DNA from 3 places in the Streptomyces sp. SudanB5_2050 genome. Region 2 is predicted to be linked to each of the others. Evidence: riboswitches for the same ligand, from Rfam matches in the RefSeq annotation. Region 2 holds a riboswitch; each other region holds the start of a gene.

The links. A riboswitch is a leader RNA that binds a small molecule or an ion and turns the genes downstream of it on or off. The one in region 2 is predicted to bind cyclic di-AMP.
Positions count from the first base shown of each region.
Region 1: it holds a riboswitch for cyclic di-AMP, as region 2 does, so the genes downstream of both, ACFZP7_RS25925 (M23 family metallopeptidase) here and ACFZP7_RS05805 (C40 family peptidase) in region 2, are expected to answer to the same signal.
Region 3: it holds a riboswitch for cyclic di-AMP, as region 2 does, so the genes downstream of both, ACFZP7_RS16700 (M23 family metallopeptidase) here and ACFZP7_RS05805 (C40 family peptidase) in region 2, are expected to answer to the same signal.

Region 1 is NZ_OZ186760.1:5,808,505-5,817,835, reverse strand. It holds gene ACFZP7_RS25945 (DUF5998 family protein) at 1-558, opposite strand, end outside; gene ACFZP7_RS25940 (GNAT family N-acetyltransferase) at 621-3,593, opposite strand; gene ACFZP7_RS25935 (HPr family phosphocarrier protein) at 3,795-4,076, shown strand; gene ACFZP7_RS25930 (GntR family transcriptional regulator) at 4,272-4,967, opposite strand; gene ACFZP7_RS25925 (M23 family metallopeptidase) at 5,169-5,933, opposite strand; cyclic di-AMP (ydaO/yuaA leader) riboswitch at 5,946-6,108, opposite strand; gene ACFZP7_RS25920 (M16 family metallopeptidase) at 6,300-7,688, opposite strand; gene ACFZP7_RS25915 (pitrilysin family protein) at 7,685-9,055, opposite strand.
Region 2 is NZ_OZ186760.1:1,335,970-1,345,300, forward strand. It holds gene ACFZP7_RS05795 (ATP-dependent Clp protease proteolytic subunit) at 38-676, shown strand; gene ACFZP7_RS05800 (hypothetical protein) at 684-992, shown strand; cyclic di-AMP (ydaO/yuaA leader) riboswitch at 1,384-1,528, shown strand; gene ACFZP7_RS05805 (C40 family peptidase) at 1,532-2,005, shown strand; gene ACFZP7_RS05810 (ATP-binding protein) at 1,998-2,480, opposite strand; gene ACFZP7_RS05815 (helix-turn-helix transcriptional regulator) at 2,695-3,558, shown strand; gene ACFZP7_RS05820 (DUF397 domain-containing protein) at 3,568-3,822, shown strand; gene ACFZP7_RS05825 (8-amino-7-oxononanoate synthase) at 3,865-4,992, opposite strand; gene bioB (biotin synthase BioB) at 5,144-6,370, shown strand; gene ACFZP7_RS05835 (adenosylmethionine--8-amino-7-oxononanoate transaminase) at 6,363-7,649, shown strand; gene bioD (dethiobiotin synthase) at 7,651-8,367, shown strand; gene ACFZP7_RS05845 (class I SAM-dependent methyltransferase) at 8,520-9,209, shown strand; gene ACFZP7_RS05850 (hypothetical protein) at 9,210-9,331, opposite strand, start outside.
Region 3 is NZ_OZ186760.1:3,756,030-3,765,360, reverse strand. It holds gene ACFZP7_RS16730 (DEAD/DEAH box helicase) at 1-1,749, shown strand, start outside; gene ACFZP7_RS16725 (amino acid permease) at 1,903-3,438, shown strand; tRNA gene ACFZP7_RS16720 (tRNA-Lys) at 3,555-3,627, shown strand; gene ACFZP7_RS16715 (dihydrofolate reductase family protein) at 3,719-4,849, shown strand; tRNA gene ACFZP7_RS16710 (tRNA-Met) at 4,905-4,978, shown strand; gene ACFZP7_RS16705 (PP2C family protein-serine/threonine phosphatase) at 5,179-6,363, shown strand; cyclic di-AMP (ydaO/yuaA leader) riboswitch at 6,601-6,755, shown strand; gene ACFZP7_RS16700 (M23 family metallopeptidase) at 6,767-7,798, shown strand; gene ACFZP7_RS16695 (aldo/keto reductase) at 7,938-8,882, shown strand; gene ACFZP7_RS16690 (PrsW family intramembrane metalloprotease) at 8,923-9,331, opposite strand, start outside.

The DNA.
Region 1 (9,331 bases), 4.5 Mb from region 2:
CGCGAAGGCGAGCGCCTGGCGCACCGTCTCCGGGCCGTCCCCGGCCTCGCTGACCCGCAGGCTCAGGTCGTCGGCGGTCGAGCTGCCGGTGTAGCCGTGGTCCGCCTCGCAGTTGGGGTCGCCGCAGGCGGCGGGCTCCAGGTCGAGGCGGGAGACGGCGCCCCAGCCGATGGTGAGCACGATCTCGCGGGGCAGGGTGCCCGGCTTGTACTGCTCCGGGTTGGCGACGACGCGGCTGACGACGATGGACGAGATCCGGCCGAGCTTGACGGACTCCGTGGACGTCGTGGCGTACGGCGTCGGGGAGGTGTCGTCGGCGGCCTGCTCGTCGGTGTGGCTGACGATGAAGCGGTTGCCGGTGAGCACGAGCACGGTCACGTGCCGGCGCACCTCGTTCTGGTCGAACGTCGTCTCCTGGTGGACCAGGTACGACCGCACGGGCTCGCCGCCCACGGCGGCCTCCACCGCCTCGGCCACGAGGGCCGGGTAGTAGCCGCTGCGCTCGATCGCCGCTCGCAGCCCCTGGGTCGTCGTACTGGTCTTGGCCATGCCGTCCATCCTACGGTGGCCCACTGACTGCGCGGGACGCTCGTGCGGCGCCCGTACCGGGCGGCGCGCGGTCAGTACGCGGGGAGGGTGCGCGGTCCGAGGTCGTCCCGGGCGGGAGGGGGCGCGAGCCGGACGGAGGCGCTGAGGACGCTCAGGCCGCGCGGGGCCACGACCACCGGTTCCAGGGTGACGGCGACGACCTCGGGGTGGTCGTCCACCAGCCGGGAGACCCGCAGCAGCAGCTCCTCCAGGGCGGCGGAGTCGACCGGGGCCGAGCCGCGCCAGCCGAAGAGGAGGGGTGCCGTGCGGACCGAGCGGATGAGCGAGGTGGCCTCGCGGTCGGTGACCGGGATCAGCCGGTGCCCCATGTCGCCCAGCAGCTGGGTGGCCGCACCGGCGAGGCCGAAGGAGAGCACGGCCCCGGCCGCCGGGTCGATGACCGCCCGGACGACGGTGTCGACGCCGCGCGGGGCCATGCCCTGCACCACCGGGCGCAGCTCGGCCGGGGTGCCGAACAGCTCGGTCAACTCGGCGTACGCCCGCCGCAGTTGCTCTTCGTCGGCCAGGTCCAGGCGCACGCCGCCGAGATCGGCGCGGTGGCGCAGGTGCGGGGCGGTGGCCTTGAGGGCGACGGGGTAGCCGAGGGCGCGTGCGGCGGCGACCGCGTCGTCGGGTGTGGGTGCGGGCAGGGCGCGGTGGACGTGGATGCCGTACCGGCCCAGCAGCTCGCAGGTCTCCTCGTCGCCGAGGGCGAGTCCCTGGCCGCGGGCGAGGTGTCCGGCGATCAGCTCGGCGGCGCCCCGCTCGTCGATGTCCTCGTACTCCGGGACCTTGCCCGGGTCGGCGGCGTCGCGTCGCCACTGGGCGTAGGAGACGGCCTGGGCGAGGGCGCGGACGGCGCGTTCGGCGGCCGGGTAGGCGGGGATGAGCCGGGTCCCCTCCGGAGGGGGATCGGCGGGACCGGCCGGATGGGGGGCCGCGGGCGCGGCGGGCCGGGGATGCGGGGGCGCGGCGGCACGGCGATCGCCGGCCTCCGGGGTCCGGGGGCCGGCGGGGGCGGTGTCCTCCGCTTCCGCGGGCGGCGTCCGCGGCTCCGTCGGCGCGGGAGCGGGCTCCGTCGGCGCGGGCGCGGGCTCCGTCGGCTGCGGCTCCGCCGGCTGGGGCGCCTGCGGAGCGGTGCTCGCCGCCGCCGAGAGGGCTTCCGCCAGGCCGCCGAGTTCGACGTGGACGACGAGGACCGGCTTGGCGGGGACCGCGGCGGCCGCCGACCGCAGGGCCGCCGCCAGGGCGGCGTCCCCGGCCGACCCCTCCCCCACCGTCGGGATCGCGGTCACCACCACGGCGTCGCAGGTGTCGTCGGCCAGCGCGCGGGACAGGGCCCGGTGGAAGTCGTCCGCCGAGGCGGCCGTCGTCAGGTCCAGCGGGGGCTGTGGGCGCAGCCCCTCGGAGAGGCAGGCGTCGTACGTCAGCAGGCCCAGGGACTCGGAGTTCCCCAGGATGGCCACCCTCGGCCCGGGCGGCAGCGGCTGGCGGGCGAGCAGCAGCCCCGCGTCGACCAGGTCGGTGATCGTGTCGACCCGGATCACGCCGGCCTGCCGCAGCAGCGCGGAGACCGTGGCGTGCGGCAGCCGGGTCGCCCGTACGGCGTGTCCTTGCGGCGCCACCCCGCCGTGCCGGGCGCCCTGCACCACGACCAGCGGCTTGACCGCGGCCGTCCGCCGGGCCAGGCGGGTGAACTTGCGCGGGTTGCCGATGGACTCCAGGTACATCAGCGCGACGTCGGTCTCCGGGTCGTCGTACCAGTACTGGAGCACGTCGTTGCCGGAGACGTCGGCGCGGTTGCCGGAGGAGACGAAGGTCGACACGCCGGTGACGCCGGTGACCCCGCCGCCGCGCCGGTGCAGCCGGGAGAGCAGGGCGATGCCGATGGCGCCCGACTGGGCGAACAGACCGATCCGGCCGGGGCGCGGCATCTCGGGCGCGAGGGAGGCGTTGAGCCGCACCCGGGGGGAGGTGTTGATCACGCCGAAGGCGTTGGGCCCGATGATCCGCATGCCGTAGCTGCGCGCCTGCCGCACGAGGGCCCGCTGGCGCTCGCGTCCGTCGGGGCCGCTGTCGGCGTATCCGGCGGAGATCACCACCAGGCCCTGCACACCGTGCTCGCCGCAATCGGTGACGACCTCGGGGACCCGCTCGGCCGGCACGGTGACGACGGCGAGGTCCACCGGCCCCTCGATCTCGCGCACCGACCGGCACGCGGGCACCCCGTCGATCTCCTTCAGGTCCTCGGGGAACGCGCTGTTCACGGCGTACAGGCGGCCGGTGTAGCCCGCGTCCCCGACGTTGCCCAGGATGCTGCGGCCCACGCCGCCCGGCGTGCGGCCGGTGCCGATGACCGCCACCGAGCCGGGCTGCAGCAGCCGCTGCACGGAACGCGCCTCCGCGCGCTGCTCGCGCGCGTACTGCACGGCGAGCGAGCGGTCGGTCGGTTCGAGGCCGAACTCCAGACGGACCACACCGTCCTCGAAGCTGCGCTTCTGGGTGTACCCGGCGTCCATGAACACCTTGATCATCTTGGTGTTGGCGGGCAGCACCTCGGCGGCGAAACGGCGGATGCCCCGCTCGCGGGCGACCGCGGCGATGTGCTCCAGCAGCGCGGAGGCGACACCGCGCCCCTGGTGGGCGTCCTGGACGAGGAAGGCGACCTCGGCCTCGTCGGCGGGTGCGGACGCGGGTGTTCCACCGGCGCCGATCCGGTCGTAGCGTACGGTGGCGATGAACTCGCCGCCGACGGTGGCCGCGAGTCCCACCCGGTCCACAAAGTCGTGGTGCGTGAAGCGGTGGACGTCCTTGGCGGACAGGCGAGGGTACGGCGCGAAGAAGCGGTAGTACTTCGACTCGTCGGAAACCTGCTCGTAGAAGCTGACCAGGCGCTCGGCGTCATCAACGGTGATGGGGCGGACGCGCGCGGTGCCGCCGTCGCGCAGCACCACGTCGGCCTCCCAGTGGGCGGGGTACTCGTGCCGGTCCGACGAGGTCTGCATGGGCCCCAGAGTACGGCTCGCGTACGACAACGGCGCGAGGCAGTCTGTGGAGGACGGAAGGTCGGGCCGAGGCCGCGGTCCGACGACCACACGGGGCGGCGCACGGCGCCGTCCCGGCACGCTTCACGATGTGGGAAACTGGTCTAGACAAGAGTGGTCTAGACAACATAAGACCTCTGAACACCTGAAGGGCAGCATCACATGGCTGAGCGCCGCGTCAACGTCGGCTGGGCCGAGGGTCTCCACGCCCGCCCCGCCTCCATCTTCGTCCGAGCCGCCACGGCCACAGGCGTCCCGGTCACGATCGCCAAGGCCGACGGCTCCCCCGTCAACGCGGCCTCCATGCTGGCCGTCCTCGGCCTCGGCGCCCAGGGTGGCGAGGAGATCGTCCTCGCCTCCGACGCCGAGGGCGCTGACGCCGCCCTGGACCGGCTGGCGAAGCTGGTCTCCGAGGGGCTCGAGGAGCTTCCCGAGACCGTCTGACCCAGGACAGCACCGAGATGCCCGCCCGGACCACCGGGCGGGCATTTCTTCTGCCGGTTCCGCTTCTGCGCCGGATTCTGTTTCCGCTCCCGCTGTTGCTTCCGCCTTTACTGCTTCCATTTCGCTCGCGGAATTGTTCAAGGCAGCAGAAATCGACCCCCCGGCGAGAACAGCTCCTTGTATACGACCCCCGCGTTAAAACCTGACACTCGGCGTGTTTACGGCACGTTGCGTATTCCTCACGCGCTCCGTCGCCCGACCGCCGGGGGCGAACCGCAGCCGGTGCGCCGGAAGAGACCGCTCGATGTGCAGCGTCATGAGCGCCCGCGCACGCTCGCCGTCGCCCCTGGCCACCGCGTCGGTGATGGCGCCGTACTCCGCCCAGCGCTCCACCGGGTCGGCCGGCGCCGCGACGGCGTACAGCCAGGCGATCTTGTGGCGGAGCTGGGTCAGCAGGGCCGTCAGGGAGGGACTGCCGGTCGCCTGGGCGAGGGTCTCGTGGAACCACCCGTCCAGTGAGCGCAGGTCGTCGCCGTGCCCCTGCCCGGCACGGTCCCGTCCCAGCCTGACCAGTCCGCGCAGCACCTTGAGGTGGGCCTCGGTGCGGCGCCGGGCGGCCCGCGCGGCCCCCAGGGGCTCCAGGAGGGCGCGGGTCTCCAGCAGGTCGGCGGCCTCCTCCTCGGTCGGCTCCGCCACGCACGCGCCCGCGTGGCGCCGGGTCACCACGAAGCCCTCGGCCTCCAGGGTGCGCAGGGCCTCGCGGACGGGAACGCGGGAGACCCCGTAGCGGCGGGCGAGAAGCTCCTCGGTGAGGCGGCCGCCGCGCCCGTGGACTCCGGCGACGATGTCGTCCCGGATCGCCGTGCACACCGAGTGCGCCGGAATACGCATGCCCGACCTCCGCCTTGGTCCCCGTGAAAACGTCGACGATCGACACGTGTTCAGTGACTCTAGGCCAGTCGAGCGGAGATTCCGACGGCGGACGGGATTTCCCGGATGTTTTTCGGACGGCGCCCGAACGGGCGGCGGGCGCGCGGAAATGCGAAAGCCCCGGCTCGGAAGCCGGGGCTTTCGGGGCCTTGCCGCCCGCCGTCAGACGTTCACGCCGTGGGAGCGGAGGTAGGCCACGGGGTCGATGTCCGAGCCGTACTCGGCGCTGGTGCGGGCCTCGAAGTGCAGGTGCGGGCCCGTGACGTTGCCGGTGGCGCCGGAGAGGCCGATCTGCTGGCCGGCGGAGACCGACTGGCCCACCGAGACGCCGATGGACGAGAGGTGCCCGTACTGCGTGTACGTGCCGTCGTGCATCCTGATCACGACCTGGTTGCCGTACGCCCCGCCCCAGCCGGCCTCGACGACCGTGCCGACGCCGACGGCGTGCACGGTGGTGCCGGTGGAGGCGTGGAAGTCGATGCCGGTGTGGCTGCCGGAGGACCACAGCGAGCTGCCGGCCTGGTACGCGGTCGAGACGTACGAGGCGGTGATCGGCGCGACGAAGGTGTTGAGGCGCTTGCGCTCGGCCTCCCGTGCGGCGCGCTCCTTGGCCTCGCGCGCCTCCTCGGCGGCCTCGGCCGCCCGCTCGCGCGCGGCCTCCATCGCCGCCTCCCGGGCGGCGGCGTCCAGAGCGGCCTGCTTCTGGGCGGCGGCCTGGGCGTCGATCTCCTCGGCCACGGAGTCGCCGATGCTGATGACCGGGGTGATGCCGGTCTGCTCCGCCTCGGGCTCGGCGGCGAGCGCCGGTGCCGCGAGGGTGCCGACGACGCCGGTGGTGGCGAGGGCCGCGACACCCGCCGCGCGGGCGGTGGTGCGGTGCATCCGGCTGGGACGGCGGTGCTTCCCGGTGGCGCGCGTGAACGCCATGTAGAGGCTGGTCCTTTCCTTCCCTCTCGCCTACCGGGTTAGCTGACGGGTTCGGAGGTGGAAGGTCTCCTACGGACCCCCTCGCTGCGCGCGGGCGTCCGATTCACCCCAGGGACTGCGGTGGGTCCCCGGCTCCCCTGGCTCGCGCCGTACGGGGACTCGGCGATGACTGTCCGGTGCCGCGGGCGCGGCGTACTGCCTGACGAACAGCCCGGAAGACGCTAAGCGGGGCCGCCTTCAATCCTCAAACGCAACAGGCTTTTTGTAGCGCATGCCACAGGGCAGACAGGCTGTCTCTCCCTCAATTCGGACAAACGTCGGCCCTGGTGACACTCGGGTCACCAGGGCCTCCGCACACCCGTGGTGCTACTCGGCCGCCACCACGGTGACTTCGCCGATGCCCAGGGCCTCGACGGGCGCCTTGATCTGTGCGGCGTCACCGACGAGGACCGTCACCAGGCGGTCCACCGGGAAGGCGCTCACGACCGCCGCCGTGGCCTCCACGGTGCCCGTGGCGGCGAGTTGGCGGTAGAGCGCGGCCTGGTAGTCGTCGGGCAGGTGCTGCTCGACCTGGTCGGCCAGCGTGCCGGCCACGGCCGCCGCCGTCTCGTACTTGAGCGGCGCCACGCCCACCAGGTTCTGCACCGCGACGTCGCGCTCGGCGTCGGTGAGACCGCCCTCGGCGAGCGTGCGCAGCACCGTCCACAAGTCCTCGAGGGCCGGGCCGGTGTTGGGGGTGTCGACGGAGCCGCTGATGGCGAGCATGGCGGCGCCGGTGCCGTCGGGCGCGGAGCGCAGGACCTGCCCGAAGGCCCGCACGCCGTACGTGTAGCCCTTCTCCTCGCGCAGCACCCGGTCCAGGCGGGAGGTGAGGGTGCCGCCGAGGCAGTAGGTGCCGAGGACCTGGGCGGGCCAGACACGGTCGTGCCGGTCGGGGCCGGTGCGGCCGATCAGCAGCTGTGTCTGCACGGCGCCGGGGCGGTCCACGATGACGACGCGGCCGCGGTCGTCGGCGATCACCGGGGGCACGGGGCGCGGCTCGGCGGTGGAACCGGTCCACGCGCCCAGGGTGTCGCCGAGCAGTGCGTCCAGGTCCAGGCCGGTGAGGTCGCCGACGACCACCGCGGTGGCCGTGGCGGGGCGGACGTGCTTCTCGTAGAAGGTCCGTACGGCGGCGGAGTCGACGTTCGCCACCGTCTCCTCGGTGCCCTGGCGCGGGCGCGACATGCGCGAGTCGGCCGGGAACAGCTCCTTGGAAAGCTCCTTGGCCGCGCGGCGGGCCGGGTTGGCCAGCTCGTGCGGGATCTCGTCGAGCCGGTTGCGGACCAGGCGTTCGACCTCGCCGTCCGCGAAGGCGGGGGCCCTGAGGGCGTCGGCGAGCAGACCGAGGGCCTTGGCGAGGCGGGAGGCGGGCACCTCCAGGCTCAGCCGGACGCCGGGGTGGTCGGCGACCGCGTCGAGGGTGGCGCCGCAGCGCTCCAGCTCGGCGGCGAACTCCTCGGCGGAGTGCTTGTCGGTGCCCTCGGAGAAGGCGCGCGCCATGATGGTGGCGACGCCGTCGAGTCCGGCCGGCTCGGCGTCCAGGGGCGCGTCGAGCAGCACCTCGACGGCGACGACCTGCTGGCCGGGGCGGTGGCAGCGCAGCACCGTGAGGCCGTTGTCGAGGCTGCCGCGCTCGGGGGCGGGGAACGCCCACGGCTTGGGCTCGCCGGCCTGCGGCTGCGGGTGGAAGTCCATGGTGGCGAGCTCGGTCACTTGGCCGCCTCCTCGTCGTTCTCGTCGGTGGCGTCGGTCTGGTCGGCGTCGGTCTCGTCGGCGGGGGCGGTGGGCTCGTAGACGAGCACCGCGCGGTTGTCGGGGCGCAGGCGCGCCTTGGCGACCTCCTGGACCTCCTCGGCCGTCACCTCGAGCACCCGCTGCACGGCGGTGAGGGCGAGCTGCGGGTCGCCGAACAGGACGGCGTACCGGCACAGTTCGTCGGCGCGGCCCGCGACCGTGCCCAGGCGGTCCAGCCACTCGCGCTCCAGCTGGGCCTGGGCGCGCTCCATCTCCTCGGCGGTGGGGCCCTCCTCGGCGAAGCGGGCCAGCTCCTCGTCGATGGCGGTCTCGATGACCGGCACCTCGACGTCGCCGGAGGTCTTCACGTCCAGCCATCCCAGGGAGGGCGCCCCGGCGAGCCGCAGCAGGCCGAACCCGGCCGCGACGGCGGTCCGGTCGCGGCGCACCAGCCGGTTGTACAGACGGGACGACTCGCCGCCGCCCAGGACGGTCAGCGCCAGGTCGGCCGCGTCGCACGCGCGCGTGCCGTCCTCCGGCAGGCGGTAGGCCGCCATCAGGGCGCGGGCCGGCACCTCCTCCTCGACCACCTCGCGCAGCTGCTCGCCCATGACGTCCGGCAGCGAACCGTCCCGCGGGGGCTGCTTGCCGTCGTGCGAGGGGATGGAGCCGAAGTACTTCTCGATCCAGGCGAGGGTCTGCTCGGGGTCGATGTCCCCGACGACCGACAGCACCGCGTTGTTCGGCGCGTAGTAGGTCCGGAAGAACGCCCTCGCGTCCTCCAGCGTCGCCGCGTCGAGGTCGGCCATCGAGCCGATCGGGGTGTGGTGGTAGGGGTGGCCCTCCGGGTAGGCGAGGGCGGTCAGCTTCTCGAACGCGGTGCCGTAGGGGACGTTGTCGTAGCGCTGGCGGCGCTCGTTCTTGACGACGTCGCGCTGGTTCTCCATGGACTCGTCGTCCAGGGCGGCCAGCAGGGAGCCCATGCGGTCGGCCTCCAGCCAGAGGGCGAGCTCCAGCTGGTGGGCGGGCATGGTCTCGAAGTAGTTGGTGCGCTCGAAGCTGGTGGTGCCGTTGAGGGAGCCGCCGGCGCCCTGCACCAGTTCGAAGTGGCCGTTGCCCTTCACCTGGGCGGAGCCCTGGAACATGAGGTGCTCGAAAAGGTGAGCCAGGCCGGTACGCCCCTTGACTTCGTGGCGCGAGCCGACGTCGTACCAGAGGCACACCGCCGCGACCGGGGTCAGGTGGTCCTCGGAGAGCACCACGCGCAGGCCGTTGGCCAGGCGGTGCTCGGTCGCTGTCAGGCCGCCGGAGCCTGCCTGGGCGGTGGCCGTGTGACCCATGGGCATGTACGTCCCTTCGATGGCGACTGCTGAGTGGAGTCAGCTGCGTGGAATCAGTGGTCGGAACTGCGGAATTCCGCGGGTCCTGCCACTGTATGCAAGCGTGCGGGCGACCGGTGGAGTTCCCGGTCGTCGTACGCCGAGAGCGAGAACGCGGTTGGCGGCCCGCGGACGGGTGTGCGGGGCGAGGGCGTACCCTGCGGGCAGCGCCGGGCCGGGCAGCCCGTGACGGGTCCTGGTCGGTCGCTGTCAGTGCCGCGGTCCACAATGGACCGCGTCAGA
Region 2 (9,331 bases):
GCCGGTTCCGTCACGTCCGTCAGGAGAGGGGTTCGCCATGACCAGGCCGTCCGCCCGTCACGTCCTGCCCGAGTTCACCGAGCGCACCGGTGCCGGGCAGCGGGCGCTGGACCCGTACGCCAAGCTGCTGGAGGAACGGATCGTCTTCCTGGGAACACCGATCGACGACACCTCGGCGAACGACGTGCCGGCACAGCTCCTGTACCTGGAGCACCAGGACCCGGACCGCGACATCGCCCTGTACGTCAACTCCCCCGGCGGCTCCTTCACCGCCATGACGGCGATCTACGACACGATGCGCCACATCGCCTGCGACGTGGCGACGACCTGTCTGGGACAGGCCGGTCCGCCCGCCGCGGTCCTGCTCGCGGCGGGCACGCCCGGCAAGCGCGCCGTGCTGCCCGGCGCACGGGTGGTGATCCACCAGCCCTCCCTGACCGAGCCGGTCCACGGGCAGGCCCGCGACCTGGCCGTCCGGGCGGGCGAACTGGCCCGCGTCCGCGCCCGGCTGGAGGAGATCCTCGTACGGCACACCGGCCGCACCCCGGAGCAGGTGGGCGCGGACCTCGAACGGGAGACCGTGCTGGACGCGCGCCAGGCGCTGGAGTACGGCCTGGTGGACCGGATCGTGCCCGGCCGCGGGGTCCCGCCGCGGCACACGCCCGGCGCGAGGTGAGCCGCCGATGCTGCCACCGGAGCCCCCTCCGCTGCCGGCCCTGACCCGCGCGGAGGCCGAGCTGATCGACCGTTACCTGGAGGTCGTGGACCTGCTCGGACGCATCAACCCGGCACGGGACGGCGACACCTACGGCGGACTGCGCGCCGCCCAGGCGCTGGTCGGCAAGGCGAGCGCCCTGCGCGACGCGCTGGCACTGATGCACCGCAGGGGCGAGACGGAAGTGCACGCGAGCACGCTCGCCCGGGCCCTTCGGGTACTGGACGGCGAGCGGCGGACGGCACGGATCGCCATCCCGCGGCACCCCGCCGACTGAGACCCGCCGTCCGGGCCCCCGTGCGCACGGCATCGAAACGGACCAAACGGCTTACCCCCTTTCAGCGTAGGAACACCTCCGATTCGGGACCGCCCCGGGTTGCGCGGGCCGTCCGCCCCGGCACCGCCGTTTCGGCTCGCGCCGCTGGTCCCGACGTCGCCCTGACGGGCGGCGAGACGTCGAACGAAGGGGCGTCCACCCGAACGGGTGAGTGGTGAGTAACAACACAAAGGGCACGTTCCGTTGGGATTTTCCCACCGGACGGGACAAGATCCGTGACTGACGACAAGCCCCCGCCGCAGCGGCGGGGCGGTCCGGGCGGACGCCGAGTCCTGCCGCCGTCCGGACGACCGGTCGACAGGAGTGGATCGGCAGGAGTGGAGGACCCGAGCACGACGGGTCGCCGGTACGGCCGTCTCCGGGAGGACGACGCCGGGCCGAGTGACCCTTGGGGTGAAGCCGCATCCGTGCGGCCGGGCAACTTCGCCAGCCCGAATCCGACAGGTCATCCTTCACAGGCGGCTGACGAAGGGTTGCGCATGTCTGCGCTCAATCGAGTCCCGTCCCTGATGGCCCGTGCCGGTACGGCCTCCGCTCTCACCCTCGCCGCCGTGGGCGGCTCCGTCGTGGTCCCCGGTGCCGCCTCCGAGGCGTCCGCGGCCGCCCACGCCACCAAGGCGCTCCAGATCGCGGCCTCCAAGAAGGGCTCACCGTACGCATGGGGCGCCGTGGGACCACACAGGTTCGACTGCTCCGGGCTGACGCTGTATTCGTTCAAGAAGGCCGGCAAGAAGCTGCCGCGCACGGCGGCCCAGCAGTACAACAAGACCCGGCACATTTCGGCCGGCAACCGCAAGGCCGGTGACCTGGTCTTCTTCCACTCGGGCCGCAGTGTCTACCACGTCGGCATCTACGCCGGGAAGGGCAAGATCTGGCACGCCCCGAAGACCGGGGACGTGGTGCGCCTGCAGAAGATCTGGACCGGCAGCGTCTGGTACGGCCGGGTCAAGTAGCCCGGCCGGGGAGGGTGACGGTGTCCTGACCCGCCGTCACCCCTCCGGCGCCGTCCGGCGGCGTCCAGGGAAGCTCGATGGAGACGGTCTTGCCGCCCTCGCGTGTCGGGCGCACCCTCAGCTTGCCGCCGCACTCCGCCGTCAGCCAGCGGATGATCACCATGCCCCGGCCGTTGTCCTGCTGGACGGCGGCCGGCAGGCGTTTGGGGAACCGGGGATGGCTGTCGGTGACGCCCAGGCGCAGCCGCTCGTCGCGGTCGAGCGCGAGGTCCACCGTGAACGTGGGCGACTGGCCGAACGTGTGCTGGACCGCGTTGGTCGCCAGCTCCGAGACGATGAGCCGAACGGTCTCCGACACCTCCGCCTCCGCCGGCAGTCCCCACTCCGCCAGTGTGCCGACCACGTAGGACCGCGCGGCGGCCACCGAGGCGGGATCGCTCGGCAGAGTGACGGATGCTTCCAGATGGTCTGCCATGGCGACGTCGTCCCTTTCCCACGGGACCGCAGTCCGACACGGAGCGGCTGGTTCGAGTACGGTCCCGGACTGGTGCTTCGCCGCCAGACTGCCATCACCCGGCCCGCGAAGGGCGGCGATCCACCAAGATATGCATATATCTGTCGCTCGATGCGGTGAACTCTGCGACCCCAGAGCGTATGTGGGCGGCTCGTCAGGAGTAGAGGAGTGGCCCATGCAGCACGGTCCCGTGGTGCGCCGCCGGAAGCTGGGCGCCGAACTGCGCGCCCTGCGCACATCGGCGGGGATCACCAGCGGTGAGGCGGCCCGGCTGGTGGGCTGGCACCAGTCGAAGGTCAGCCGGATCGAGACCGGCACGAGCGGGGCGAAACCGGCCGACGTGCGGTTACTGCTGGACGCCTATGGCGTGGACGACGCCCAGTTGCGGGAGCTGCTGGAGGTGCTGGCCGGCACCGACGGGCCGGGCGGGGGCCGGAATCACTGGTGGCACGCCTATCGCGGGGTGCTCCCGCCGACCTACCGCGACTTCATCAGCCTGGAGTCGCAGGCGAGCGCGATGCGCACGCTGGAGACCACGGTGGTCCCCGGCCTGCTCCAGACGCCCGAGTACGCCCGCGCGGTGACGCACGCCGCGGTGGACGGACTGTCGGAGGAGCGGCTGGACACGCTGGTGGAGGTGCGGCTGGCCCGCCAGGACGTGCTGCGGGCCGAGCCGCCGCTTGAGCTGAGCGCGGTCCTGGACGAGGCGGTGCTGCGGCGCGAGGTGGGCGGGCCCGGGGTCATGGCCCGTCAGCTGGAGCGGCTGGTCGAGGCCGCACGCCTCCCCCATGTCGCGCTCCGGGTCCTGCCGTTCGCCGCCGGGGCGCACATCGGTGTCACCGGCCCTTTCGTAATCTTCTCTTTTTCGAGCACTTCTGATCTGGACGTGGTTGTTCTCGACCACTTGACGAGTAGCCTGCACCTCGAACGGAAAGAAGACGTAGAGGCCTACACCGAGGCCTTCAACGCCCTTCTGGTTCATGCCCTTTCGCCCGAGGACTCGTTGGACTTCATCGCCGCGACCGCGGCAGGCGCGTAAGGAGGCACCATGTCAGGCACCACGTCGGATTCCACGTCGGCACGTCCCCGGAACGTCCCCGTGAGTACGGCGCTGCCCGGTGCGCGATGGCTGCGCAGCAGCTACAGCACCGGAGCGAACAACTGTGTGGAGACGGCCCGGCCGTCGGACGGCCCCTGGGCCGGTCTGCTCGCCGTACGCGACTCCAAGGATCCGGCCGGACCCGCGCTGCTCTTCTCCCCGGGGAGCTGGGCGTCGTTCACCGCCGCCATCCACAGCGGCTGATCCGGGCGGGCATCGGACGGCGCACGGCCGTGTCACGCCGACTCATGGTCGCGTTTCGCCGATGACCCGCACAGCGCGTTCGATCTGTACCCCGGAGAGGTCCGCACGGGCGGTCAGCCTGAGCCGTGAGATGCCGTCGGGCACGGAGGGAGGGCGGAAGCACCCCACGGCCAGGCCGGCCGCACGACAGTCGGCCGCCCACCGGACGGCCCCCTCCGGGGAGGGCGCGCGCACCGAGACGACCGCGGCGTCCGGACGCACCGCGGACAGCCCCTCGGCGGTCAGGCGTGCGTGCAGTTCGGCCGCCACCGCCCGCGCCCGCGCCGCCCGTTCGGGCTCGCGGCGCAGCAGTGTCAGCGCCGCCAGCGCCCCGCCCGCCGCCGCGGGGGCGAGACCGGTGTCGAAGATGAACGTGCGGGCCGCGTTGACCAGATGCTCGATCACCTCGGCGGGCCCGAGCACGGCGCCGCCCTGGCTGCCGAGCGACTTGGACAGCGTCACCGTCACGACGACGTCGTCCGCGCCCGCGAGACCCGCCTCCCGCGCGGCACCCCGCCCGCCCTCGCCGAGGACCCCGAGGCCGTGCGCGTCGTCCACGACCAGTCCGGCCCCGTACGCGCGGCACACCTGCGCGAGCGCGGCCAGCGGCGCCGCGTCGCCGTCGACCGAGAAGACCGTGTCGGAGACGGCGACCGCGGGCCCCTCGTGCGTCGCCAGGGCCTTGCGCACGGCGTCCGGGTCCGCGTGCCCCACCACCTGGGTCGTGCCGCGCGCCAGCCGGCAGCCGTCGATCAGCGAGGCGTGGTTGCCCGCGTCGGAGACGACGAGGGAGCCGTGCGGGGCCAGCGCGGTCACCGCGGCGAGGTTGGCCGCGTAGCCGGAGGAGAAGACGAGCGCGGCCTCGAAGCCGCAGAAGTCGGCGAGTTCGCGTTCGAGTTCGGCGTGCAGTTCGGTCGTCCCGGTCACCAGCCGGGAGCCGGTCGCCCCGGCGCCCCAGGCCCGCGCGGCCCGCGCCGCGCCCTCGGTGACCTCCGGGTGCCGGGCCAGTCCGAGGTAGTCGTTGCTGGCCAGGTCCAGCAGCGGCGAGTCGGCCGGCCGGGGGCGCAGAGTCCGTACGAGGCCCGCCCGGCGGCGCACCAGGGCCTGCTCGTCGATCCAGCCGAACGCCATGGATCGGTCCTCCGTCGGTTTTGTAGGCAGTGGACAGACGATAGCGGTACCGCCACCCCCGCGAGGTGTGGCAATACCCACACGGTGATCTGTCAGTGTTGTGCAAACTCTCCTTGGCCCCGGGTGGCCCCGTAGGACAGGATCGGCTCTCATGGACCTGCTGAACACGCTGGTGAACAAGGGGCTTCGGCGTGAGTCGCCGACCCGCGAGGAGGCCCTTGCCGTCCTCGCCACTTCCGACGACGACCTGCTCGATGTGGTGGCCGCGGCCGGCAAGGTGCGCCGGCACTGGTTCGGCCGCCGGGTGAAGCTCAACTACCTCGTCAACCTCAAGTCGGGCCTGTGCCCCGAGGACTGCTCCTACTGCTCGCAGCGGCTCGGCTCCAAGGCCGAGATCCTCAAGTACACCTGGCTCAAGCCCGACCAGGCGTCGCAGGCCGCCGCCGCGGGCGTGGCCGGGGGTGCCAAGCGGGTGTGCCTGGTGGCCAGCGGGCGCGGTCCGACCGACCGGGACGTGGACCGGGTCTCGGACACCATCAAGGCCATCAAGGAGCAGAACGAGGCCGTCGAGGTGTGCGCCTGTCTGGGCCTGCTCTCCGACGGCCAGGCGGAGCGGCTGCGCGAGGCCGGTGCCGACGCCTACAACCACAACCTCAACACGTCCGAGGCGACGTACGGGGACATCACGACCACGCACACGTACGCCGACCGGGTGGACACGGTCAACAAGGCGCACGCCGCCGGGCTGTCCGCCTGCTCCGGGCTGATCGCGGGCATGGGCGAGAGCGACGAGGACCTGGTCGACGTGGTCTTCTCGCTGCGGGAGCTGGACCCGGACTCGGTGCCGGTCAACTTCCTGATCCCGATGGAGGGCACGCCGCTCGCCAAGGAGTGGCACCTCACCCCGCAGCGGTGCCTGCGCATCCTGGCGATGACGCGGTTCGTCTGCCCGGACGTCGAGGTGCGCATCGCGGGTGGGCGCGAGGTCCATCTGCGCACGATGCAGCCGCTCGCCCTGCACCTGGCCAACTCCATCTTCCTCGGCGACTACCTCACCAGCGAGGGGCAGGCCGGCCGGGCGGACCTGGAGATGATCGCGGACGCCGGGTTCGAGGTGGAGGGCGCCGGAGAGGTGACGCTGCCGGAGCACCGGGTCGCGGACCGGGGCGGATGCGGTTCGCACGGGGAAGGCGCGGGCTGCGGGTCGCACGGTGAGGGCGGGGGCTGCGGCTCCGCGCACGAGGGAGGGAGCCTCTGCGGCTCCGCCCCGGCCGAGAAGGGCGCCGGCGCCGTGCCCGCGGTGGCCGGCGAGCCGCGCACGGACCTGGTCGCCGTGCGCCGCCGTGGTGCCGGAACGGACCTCGCGCCCAATGCCTGAGCCCGCGCTGACCGTGGACGAGCTGCTGGCGCTCGACCGGCGGCACGTCTGGCATCCGTACGGCCCCATGCCCGGCCGGCAGGACCCGCTCGTCGTGGAGTCGGCGAGCGGGGTGCGGCTGCGCCCGGCCGACGGCTCGGGCGAGCTGGTCGACGGGATGTCGTCCTGGTGGTCGGCGATCCACGGCTACAACCATCCGGTCCTCAACGAGGCCGCGCGCGAGCAGTTGGAGCGCATGAGCCACGTGATGTTCGGCGGGCTCACCCACGAGCCGGCCGTGCGACTGGCGAAAATCCTTGTCGACATGTCGCCCGAGGGCCTGGAGCACGTCTTCCTCGCCGACTCCGGCTCGGTCTCCGTCGAGGTCGCGGTGAAGATGTGCCTGCAGTACTGGCGCTCGCTGGGCCGGCCGGAGAAGCGGCGCCTGCTGACCTGGCGCGGCGGCTATCACGGCGACACCTGGCAGCCGATGTCGGTGTGCGACCCCGAGGGCGGGATGCACGAGCTGTGGCAGGGCGTCCTGCCGCGCCAGGTCTTCGCGGACGCGCCGCCGACGGAGTACGAGGAGACGTACGCGGATCATCTGCGCGCCTCGATCGAGCGGCACGCCGGCGAACTGGCCGCCGTGATCGTCGAGCCCGTGGTGCAGGGCGCGGGCGGGATGCGGTTCCACTCCCCCGCGTATCTGCGGGTGCTCCGGGAGGCGTGCGACGCGCACGGCGTGCTGCTGGTGTTCGACGAGATCGCGACCGGCTTCGGGCGCACGGGCGCGCTGTTCGCGGCGGAGCACGCGGCCGTGACGCCGGACGTGATGTGCGTGGGCAAGGCACTGACCGGCGGCTATCTGACGATGGCGGCCACGCTGTGCACCTCCGAGGTGGCCGAGGGGATCTCGCGGGGCGAGGTGCCGGTGCTGGCCCACGGGCCGACGTTCATGGGGAATCCGCTGGCGGCCGCCGTGGCCTGCGCTTCCATCGGACTGCTGCTCGGCCAGGACTGGCTCGCGGAGGTCAAGCGGATCGAGTCGGGGCTGCGCGAGGGTCTGGCGCCCGCCGGCGAACTGCCGGGAGTGAGGGACGTACGCGTGCTCGGGGCGATCGGCGTGGTGCAGCTCGACCACGCCGTCGACATGCGCGCGGCGACGGCCGCGGCGGTGCGCGAGGGTGTGTGGCTGCGGCCGTTCCGCGATCTGGTCTACACGATGCCGCCGTACGTGACGGGCGACGCGGACGTGGCACGGATCGCGCGCGCCGTGTGCGCGGCGGCACGGGAGGGATGACATGCCGGTACTGGTGATCACGGGGACGGGCACGGAGATCGGCAAGACGGTCGTGACCGCGGCCGTCGCCGCCACGGCGCTGGCGGCCGGCCGGTCGGTGGCCGTGCTGAAGGCCGCGCAGACGGGCGTGGGGCCGGACGAGCCGGGGGACGCGCGGGAGGTGGCGCGTCTCGCGGGCGGCGTGACGGCGGCGGAGGTCGCCCGCTACCCGGAGCCGCTGGCGCCGGCCACGGCGGCGCGCCGGGCCCGCCTGGCGCCGGTGCGTCCGCACGACGTGGCGGAGGCGGCGGCGAAGCTGGCCACCGAGCACGACCTGGTGCTGGTCGAGGGCGCGGGCGGATTGCTCGTGCGGTTCGACGCGGCCGGCGGGACCCTGGCGGACGTCGCCGGGCTGCTGGGCGCGCCGGTGCTGCTCGTGGTCCCGGCCGGGCTGGGCACGCTCAACACCACGGAGCTGACCGCGCGCGAGCTGCGCTCCCGCGGCCTGGACCTGCCGGGCGTGGTGATCGGCAGCTGGCCCGAGGCCCCGGACCTCGCCGCGCGCTGCAACCTCGCGGACCTCCCCGACGTGGCCGGCGCGCCGCTCCTGGGCGCCGTTCCGGCCGGGGCGGCCGCCCTCGCGCCCGCCGCCTTCCGCTCCTCGGCGCCGCACTGGCTGGCGCCTCGGCTGGAGGGCACGTGGGACGCGGAGGTGTTCGCCCGGCGGGAGGCGCCCTGACCGCGCGCCGCCGGGCGAACGCCTCCGCGTCCGTGCCCCGGGTCCGCCGGCCGGCACGCCCGGGGCACGGAAACGGACGGGTGTGCGGTGGATGCGGGACGGGCGGGCGGGGGACAATCACGGTGAGGCACCACCTCGTGAGGGAGGCCCCCATGCCGGCCCGATCCGCCCGTTCCCGCGCCGTTCCGCGGGACGCCGTGCACCATCCGCTGTTCGCCCGCTGCTACGCCCGGTTCAGCGTGCGCGCCGAGACCCGTATGGGCATGGGGCGCGTGCGCGAGCGGCTGCTCGCCGGGCTGTCCGGGCGGGTGATCGAGATCGGCGCGGGCAACGGACTGAACTTCTCCCACTACCCGGGCACCGTCTCCGAGGTCGTGGCCGTCGAACCGGAGCGCGTGCTGCGGCAGTTGGCCGTCGAGGCGGCGCTGCGCGCCCACGTGCCGGTGGACGTGGCACCGGGCGCGGCCGAGGCGCTGCCGGTCAAGAGCGAGGCGTTCGACGCGGCCGTGGTGTCGCTGGTGCTGTGCAGTGTCCGCGACGTACCGCGGGCCCTGAGCGAAGTGCGGCGGGTGCTGCGCCCCGGCGGTGAGGTGCGGTTCTTCGAGCACGGCGCCGGCGGCGGCCGGGTGATGGCCTTCACCCAGCGTGCGCTCGACCGGACGCTGTGGCCGCCGCTGAGCGGTGGCTGCCACCTGTCCCGGGAGCCGGTCGCCTCGCTGCGCGAGGCCGGCTTCACGCTGGGGCCCTACCGGCGGATGACGATGCCGGAGAACGGCCCGGCGCTGCCGAGTTCCTACTGCGTGCTCGGTACGGCGTGGCGCCCGCCCGGCGACGGGGCGTAGTCACGCGCTCCACCGGCGCAGCTCGTCCGCGATGGCGTCGACCGACGCGTCGCCCTTCTTGACCAGCAGGGCGAGGTCCCGCACCCGCTCGGCGGTGGTGGTGATCTCGACGCCGCTGGCGA
Region 3 (9,331 bases), 2.4 Mb from region 2:
GGCGGCACCTCGATGGGCAACCAGATCTACGCCCTGGAGAAGGGCGTCGACATCCTGGTCGCCACCCCGGGCCGGCTGCGCGACATCATCAACCGCGGCGCCTGCTCCCTGGAGAACGTGGAGATCGCGGTCCTCGACGAGGCCGACCAGATGTCCGACCTGGGCTTCCTGCCCGAGGTCACCGAGCTGCTCGACCAGGTCCCGGCGGGCGGTCAGCGGATGCTGTTCTCCGCGACCATGGAGAACGAGATCAAGACCCTGGTCGACCGGTACCTGAAGGACCCGGCCCTCCACGAGGTCGACGCCGCCCAGGGCGCCGTGACGACCATGTCGCACCACATCCTGGTCGTGAAGCCCAAGGACAAGGCGCCGGTCACCGCGGCCATCGCCTCCCGCAAGGGCCGCACCATCATCTTCGTCCGCACCCAGCTGGGCGCCGACCGCGTCGCCGACCAGCTGCGCGAGTCCGGCGTGAAGGCGGACGCCCTGCACGGCGGCATGACCCAGGGCGCGCGCACCCGCACGCTGGCCGACTTCAAGGACGGTTACGTCAACGTCCTGGTCGCCACCGACGTCGCCGCCCGCGGCATCCACGTCGACGGCATCGACCTGGTCCTGAACGTGGACCCGGCCGGCGACCACAAGGACTACCTGCACCGCGCCGGCCGTACGGCGCGCGCGGGCCGCACCGGCACCGTCGTCTCCCTCTCCCTGCCGCACCAGCGCCGTCAGATCTTCCGGCTGATGGAGGACGCGGGCGTCGACGCCACGCGCCACATCATCCAGGGCGGCGCGGCCTTCGACCCGGAGGTCGCCGAGATCACCGGCGCCCGGTCGATGACCGAGGTCCAGGCCGAGTCCGCGGGCAACGCGGCCCAGCAGGCCGAGCGCGAGGTCGCCCAGCTCACCAAGGAGCTGGAGCGGGCCCAGCGCCGCGCCGGCGAGCTGCGTGAGGAGGCGGACCGACTGGTCGCCAGGGTCGCGCGCGAGCGGGGCGAGGACCCCGAGGCGGTGCTGGCCGAGGTCGCCGCCGCCGCGACCGAGGCTCAGGCCGAGGTCGTGGTGCCCGAGCAGCCCGGCGCCCGGGACGTGGAGAAGGCCGAGCGGAGCGGCGGCCGGGACCGTTCCTTCGACCGCCGTGACGACCGCAACGAGCGCCGTGACGACCGTGGCGGCCGTTCCTTCGAGCGCCGTGACGACCGTGGCGGTTTCCGCCGCGATGACCGTCGTGACGACCGCGGTGACCGTGGCGGCTTCCGCCGTGACGACCGCAACGACCGTCGTGACGACCGTGGCGGCCGTTCGTTCGAGCGCCGTGACGACCGCGGTGGCTTCCGTCGGGACGACCGTCGTGACGACCGCGGTGGCCGTTCGTTCGAGCGCCGTGACGACCGTGGCGGCCGTTCGTTCGAGCGCCGTGACGACCGCGGTGGCTTCCGCCGCGATGACCGTCGTGACGACCGCGGTGACCGTGGCGGCTTCCGCCGTGACGACCGCAACGACCGCCGTGACGACCGTGGCGGCCGTTCCTTCGAGCGCCGCGACGACCGTGGCGGCCGCTCCTTCGAGCGTCGTGACGACCGCGGTGGCCACCGCGGCAGCGACCGTCCGTTCAACCGTGACCGCCAGGGCGACCGTCCCGGCTTCCGCTCCGGCGGTCACGACCGCCCGTACGGTCGCCGCGACGACCACCGTGGCTCGTCCTTCGGTCGTCGTGACGACAAGCCGCGCTGGAAGCGCAACGGCTGATCCTCCGGCCGACGCCGAGCGGTAGTACCGAGCGCCGTGGCCCCCACCCTCACCGGGTGGGGGCCACGGCGCTTCCGTCTGCCCGTGCGTCGCACCGATTTCCGGCCACAGAGTGACGCATGTCACGTCGACTCTCTGGGAATTGCTGGGGGCATGACAGATGACGCCAAGGCGAGCGGGCTCTCGGACGAGGAACGGCTGGCCCAGCTCGGCTACACCCAGGTTCTGGCCCGCCGCATGTCGGCGTTCTCCAACTACGCGGTCTCCTTCACCATCATCTCGGTGCTCTCGGGCTGCCTGACCCTCTATCTCTTCGGCATGAACACGGGCGGTCCCGCCGTCATCACCTGGGGCTGGGTCGCCGTGGGCCTGATGACCCTCTTCGTCGGCCTGGCGATGGCCGAGATCTGCTCGGCGTACCCGACCTCGGCGGGCCTGTACTTCTGGGCCCACCGCCTGGCACCGGCCCGGACGGCCGCCGCCTGGGCCTGGTTCACGGGCTGGTTCAACGTGCTGGGCCAGGTCGCGGTCACCGCCGGCATCGACTTCGGCGCCGCGTCCTTCCTCGGCGCCTACCTGAACCTCCAGTTCGGCTTCGAGGTCACCCCGGGCCGCACGATCCTGCTCTTCGCGGCCATCCTGGTCCTGCACGGCTTGCTGAACACCTTCGGCGTCCGCATCGTCGGCCTCCTCAACAGCATCAGCGTCTGGTGGCACGTGGTCGGCGTCGCGGTGATCGTCGGCGCGCTGACCTTCGCGCCGGACCACCACCAGTCGGCGTCCTTCGTCTTCGGCGAGTTCGTCAACAACACCGGCTGGGGCAGCGGCGTCTACGTGGTCCTCATCGGGCTCCTGATGGCCCAGTACACCTTCACCGGCTACGACGCGTCCGCCCACATGACCGAGGAGACGCACGACGCGTCCACGGCCGGCCCCCAGGGAATCGTCCGCTCCATCTGGACCTCCTGGATCGCCGGCTTCGTCCTCCTCCTCGGTTTCACCTTCGCCATCCAGTCCTACGAGGGCGCCCTGACGTCGCCCACCGGCGCGCCGCCCGCGCAGATCCTGCTCGACGCGCTCGGCGCCACCGCCGGCAAGCTGCTCCTCCTCGTCGTCATCGGAGCCCAGCTGTTCTGCGGGATGGCGTCGGTGACGGCCAACAGCCGCATGATCTACGCCTTCTCCCGCGACGGCGCGCTGCCCTTCTCGCACGTCTGGCACACCGTGAACCCGCGCACCCGCACCCCGGTCGCCGCCGTCTGGCTGGCCGCACTCGGCGCACTCGCCCTGGGCCTGCCCTACCTGATCAACGTCACCGCGTACGCGGCGGTGACCTCGATCGCCGTCATCGGCCTCTACATCGCCTACGTCATCCCGACCCTGCTGCGGGTGCGCAAGGGGGCCGCCTTCGAGCGGGGACCGTGGCACCTGGGCCGCTGGTCGCAGCCGGTGGGCGTGATCGCGGTCAGCTGGGTCTGCGTCATCACGGTCCTGTTCATACTGCCGCAGGTCTCCCCGGTCACCCCGGAGACCTTCAACTACGCCCCCGTCGCCGTCCTCGTCGTCCTCGGCTTCGCGGCGACCTGGTGGCTGGCCTCGGCCCGCCACTGGTTCCTCAACCCCGACCACGAACGCACCCGGGCCCGCGCGGCGGCCCGCGCGAACGCCCCCGAGCCGGTGGACCCGTAGCACCGCCGGCCGACGCGTCCACGACGCGGCCGTGACCCGGATACCCGATCGGCGTCCCGGCCGCGTCGGGCTATGCTCGGTGTGGCAACATCACGCAACACCGCGCAACACCCCCTGGGCCCTTAGCTCAATTGGCAGAGCAGTGGACTTTTAATCCATTGGTTGTGGGTTCGAGTCCCACAGGGCCTACCCGTGCGGACGGGACCGTCGGACGGCGGTCCCGTCGTCGTTTCCGGGGGCGCGCCGACCTGCCGCCCGCCCGCCTCAGCGGAGTTCGCCCATGCCCCTGCCGTACGTCCTCCTCTCCGCCGCCGTCTCCCTCGACGGGTACCTGGACGACACCGGCCCCGAACGGCTCCTGCTCTCCTCCCCGGCCGACTTCGACCGCGTCGACGAGGTGCGCGCGTCCGTCGACGCGATCCTCGTCGGTGCCGGCACGATCCGCGCCGACAACCCGCGGCTGCTGGTGAACTCCGCCGAGCGGCGGGCCGCCCGGGTCGCGGCGGGGCGGACGGAGTACCCCCTCAAGGTCACCGTCAGCGCCACCGGCGAGCTGGACCCGGCGGCACGGTTCTGGCACACGGGCGGGGACAAGGTGCTGCTCACCACGGACGAGGGCGCCCGGCGGGCCCGGACCCTCGGTCTCGCCGCCGACGTCGTGCCGCTCGGAGCGGCGTTCGACTGGCGCGCGGCGCTGGAGCACCTGCACGACCGGCGGGGCGTGCGGCGGCTGATGGTCGAGGGCGGGGGGACCGTGCACACCCAGCTGCTGCGCCGGGGACTCGCCGACGAACTGCAGCTCGTCCTCGCGCCGCTGCTCGTGGGCGACCCGGACGCGCCCCGGCTGTTCGGGCCCGGCGGGTACCAGAGCGGCCGGCTCAGGCTGGTGGAGTCGCGGCGCATCGAGGACGTCGTACTGGCGCGGTACCTGCCGACGGCGCCCGGCACCGGCGACCGGGTGGCCGCCGCCGACCGGCACTGGCTGGCGCTCGCCTGCGAGCTGGCCGAGCTGTGCCCGCCCTCGCGGACCGCCTTCAGCGTGGGGGCGGTCGTGGTCGCCGCCGACGGGACGGAGCTGGCGCGCGGGTACTCCCGGGAGGGCGGCGACCCCGCCGTGCACGCGGAGGAGGCCGCGCTCGCCAAGATCACCCCGGACGACCCCCGGCTCGCCGGGGCCACCGTGTACTCCAGCCTGGAGCCGTGCGCCCGCCGCGCCTCCCGGCCGGTCCCGTGCGCCCGGCTGATCCTCGACGCGGGGGCGCGCCGCGTGGTCACGGCCTGGCGCGAGCCGGACACCTTCGTGCCGGGGGCGAACGGCAGCGGAGTGCTCGCCGCGGGGGGTGCCGTCGTCGTCGTACTGCCGGAGTACGAGGAGCGGGCGAAGGCGCCGAACCGCCATCTGGAGGGGTAGGCGCATACGCGTGTGCGCCGGACCCCCGGGATGACGTACACTGGAGACACAACGACGCGGGGTGGAGCAGCTCGGTAGCTCGCTGGGCTCATAACCCAGAGGTCGCAGGTTCAAATCCTGTCCCCGCTACTGAAGGCCGAAGGCCGGAATCCGAAAGGGTTCCGGCCTTCGGTGCGTCCGCGTCCCCTCCCGTGTCCTCACCTCCGTGCGTTCACCCGTTCGGTCCGCACGGCTCGCCGCCCCCGAGCGCCCCGGGAAACCTGGAGCACGGGACGACAGGCGGCGTGGACGTGCGGGGTGGCGGGAGACGAGTGGTGCGGCCAGGTGACGTGGACGGCGAGGGAGCGCACGCCAGGGCCGGCGGCCGGCTCCCCGGCGATCCCGTGCCCGACCCCGGCCTGGGCGACGCCTCGGAGGTCCCGCCGGCCGCGGCCGGACGGCGCCGCCGGAACCGGTACGGGCGCGTCCTGGTGCGCCTGCTGCCGGCGCTGCTGATCGTCATCGCCGTCCTGTACGACAGCTTCACCCCCCGGTACTTCACCGCCGGTCCCCTCTACACGGCGGCGCCACTGGTCGCCGCGGCCGTCTACTCCCGGCGTGGGACGGTCCTCACCGGGATCACCGTGGTCGCCGTCGTCGTCGGACTCCAGCTGCGCAAGGAGGTCATCCACTACGTCGACTCCCTCACGGAGCTGATCACCATCGCGACGGTGGCCGTGCTCGCCGTCTTCGTCAACGCCTTCGTCCGCCGCGCCGGCGAGCAGCTCGTCTCCGTCCGCGAGATCGCCGAGGCCGCCCAGCGGGCGGTGCTGCCCGAACCCGCCGAGCGGATCGGCGGGTTCGAGATCGCCGCCTGCTACGAGGCCGCGCAGGCCGACGCGTTCATCGGCGGCGACCTCTACGCGGTGCAGGACAGCCCGCGCGGGGTCCGGCTCGTCGTCGGTGACGTGCGGGGCAAGGGCATGGGCGCGGTGGCCGCCGTCGCCGTCGTGATCGGCGCGTTCCGGGAGGCCGCCGAGCAGGAGGCGACGCTGGAGGCGGTGGCGCAGCGCCTGGAGCGGGCGCTGGCCCGTGAGGGCACCCGGCGCGACGGCCTGGACGCCTTCGAGGGCTTCACCACCGCCGTGCTCGCCGAACTCCCGCACGGCGACGGGGTGGTGCGCATCCTCAACCGGGGACATCCGCCGCCCCTTCTGCTGTACGCCGACGGCACCCTGCACCCGCTGCCCGCCCGGGAGTCCGCGCTGCCGCTCGGGATGGGGGAACTGGGCGTGTGGCCCGACCGGGCGGAGCAGGCGCCGTTCCCCGCCGGGGCGACGCTGCTGCTCTACACCGACGGGCTGTCGGAAGCCCGGGACGCCGAGGGCGAGTTCTACGATCCGCACGAGCGGCTGGCCGGCCACGTGTTCCGGCATCCGGCGGACCTGCTCGACGCGCTCGCCGAGGACGTGCGCCGGCATTCCGGCGGCGGCATGGCCGACGACATGGCGCTGCTCGCCGTACGGCGCCCCTGATCACGCCCGGTGACGGAGCAAGCGCCCTCCGCATAACAACTGACACACCGTCAGGTGGGGCGGATGCGGAAAGTGATGCTGAAGGTCGGTCAACTCGCCCGGTTTTCACCGTGCGTGAGGCGTGTGTCCGCCCGGATTTCGTTAATGATCAAGCGGAACGGCTTGGAATCCGAGCCCCGCGTCTATTAACGTTCGATAACGCAGCGCGGTCGTCCCAGCCGTCACAGAAGGCGGCTCCGTGCGCACGCGCCGAATCCCGTAAGGGAACCGGGGAACCACCACTTGGGGTGAATCGGGCGTGACCCGCCGTGTCTCCACGGCTGATCACGCGCGTAGGAGACCTTCCTGCTCCGAACCCGTCAGCTAACCCGGTAGGCGAAAGGAAGGAAAGGAGTACGCCCACGTGGCGTCCAACCGGCCTGCCCCCGAGGCCCCGTTCGTGCCCAGCCGGCACGACACCGACACCTTCGGCTACGACGTCCACCGCGCCGAAGAGGGCCCCTGGGAGGAGTGGAACCCCACCGCGGAGTCCATCCGCCCCGTGCGCGGCCGGCACCGCGTCGCCAAGCAGCGCGGCGGACTCGCCCGCAGCTCCACCGTCCTCGGCGTCGGTGTCATAGCCGCCGTCGGCGCGGGCGGGATGGCCAGCGCGCAGACCGGCAAGCCGCCGGTGTCGATCTCCATGCCGGACCTGCCCAACGTCGGCTCGCTCATCTCCGACGAGGAGCCCGAGCCCGAGGGGTCCGCCACCCCGCTCAGCGGCATCGCCGCGGCCTCCGCCGGCACCGGGCAGGAGAGCGGCGCCGACGCCGGCGAGTCGCTGCGCGCCCGCATCATGGCGCAGGCCGAGCAGCAGCAGGCCCAGGTCGAGAGCAAGGCCGCCGCCCAGGCGCAGGCCGCCGCCGAGAAGGCCGCCGCGGAAGCGGCCGCCAAGGCGGAGAAGGAGGCCAAGGCCAAGGCCGCCGCCGCCAAGAAGAAGGCGGAGGAGGAGGCCGCGAAGAAGGCCGAGGCCGAGCGTCTCGCGAAGCTGGCCAAGCAGTTCACGCTGCCGACCTCCTCGTACACGATCTCCTCGACCTTCGGCCAGGCAGGCCCCTACTGGGCCTCCGGCCACCACACCGGCCTCGACTTCGCCGCCCCCACGGGCACGCTGCTCAAGGCGGTGCACAGCGGCACCATCACGTCGGCCGGCTACGAGGGCTCCTACGGCTACAAGACCGTGCTCACCCTCGACGACGGCACCGAGATCTGGTACGCCCACCAGTCCTCCATCAACGTCAGCGTCGGCCAGAAGGTCACCACCGGCGACGTCATCGGCCGCGTCGGCGCCACCGGCAACGTCACCGGCGCCCACCTCCACATGGAGGTCCACACGGCCGGCGGCGGCAGCCTCGACCCGTTGGCATGGCTGCAGAGCAAGGGCCTCACCCCCTGAGCCACGCCGCACACGCCGATCGCCCCTCCTGATCCCCGGCGGTCCTGACGGCGACCCCCCGACGTCAGGGCTGCCGGTTTACGGGAACTTTGCCCCGCTTACGGAATCGCGGGGTCCGCCGGGCTCGTTGACGCGGTACATGACTTCTCTGCGCAAGCTCGGCTCCTCCGACCTGGAGGTCTTCCCCCTCGCCCTCGGCGGCAACGTCTTCGGATGGACCGCGGACCAGGACACCTCCTTCGCCGTCCTGGACGCCTACACGGCGGCGGGCGGCAACTTCATCGACACCGCCGACTCCTACTCCGCCTGGGTCGACGGCAACAGCGGCGGCGAGTCCGAGACCGTCCTCGGCAAGTGGCTCGCGGCCCGCGGCAACCGGGATGACGTCGTCCTCGCCACCAAGGTCAGCCAGCACCCCGAGTACCCCGGGCTGAGCGCCGCGAACATCAAGGCCGCCGCCGACGCCTCGCTGCGCCGCCTGGGCACCGACCACATCGACCTCTACTACACCCACTTCGACAAGCCCGAGGTGCCGGTCGAGGAGATCGTCGGCGCGCTCGACGAGCTGGTGCGGGCGGGCAAGGTCCGGCACATCGCCGCCTCCAACATCTCCGCCGAGCGGCTCGCCGCCTCCCTGGACTTCTCCGACCGTGAGGGCCTCGCCCGGTACGTGGCGATCCAGCCGCACTACAACCTGGTCTCGCGGGACACCTACGAGGGCGGGCTGCGCGACCTCGCCGAGCGGGCCGGGCTGGCCGCCGTGCCCTACTACGCCCTCGCGGCCGGCTTCCTCACCGGCAAGTACCGGCCCGGTGCCACCGTCGACAGCCCGCGCGCGGGCGGTGCCGCCCGGCACCTGGAGACCGAGCGGGGCCGCCGGGTCCTCGCCGCCCTGGACGAGATCGCCGGGGCCCACGACGCCCCCGTCGCCACGGTCGCCCTGGCCTGGCTGGCCGCTCAGCCGACGGTGGCCGCGCCGATCGCGTCCGCGCGCACGGTGGAGCAGCTGCCGGCGCTGCTCGGGGTGGCGGAACTGACCCTGTCGGAGGACGAGGTCCGGCGGCTGACGCAGGCCTCGGCCTGAGGACCCGCCGTCGGCCCCCGGCGGGCCGGGGCCGGTGAGGTCACGGCCGGCGGGGCAGCGGCTGGCGGTGGGCCGGGTGAGCCGACGGGTACGCGGGCCGGTTACGGACGTGAGCGGGGAAGGGCGCCGGTACCCAGGCCGGGGTGAACGCCGGGGCCGCGGGAGCCGGGTGGCCGTGGCCGTACCCGCCGTACGGGGCCACGGGTGCGAATCCGCCCGGCCGGGCCGCGTACCCGTATCCGGCGTACGCGGCCGCCGCGTACCCGTACCCGTATCCGTACCCGGCGTGGGAGCCGGGCGTCCCGTACCCCGGCCAGGGGGTGACGGGCGGTGGTGCCGTCGCCCGTGCGGCGTGGTCCAGCGCCGGGCGGGCCACGTCGCGGCGGTGCCACAGCGCGTCCAGCAACTCCCGCTCCCGTACGGCGAAGTCGGGGCCCGCCCGGCCCTTG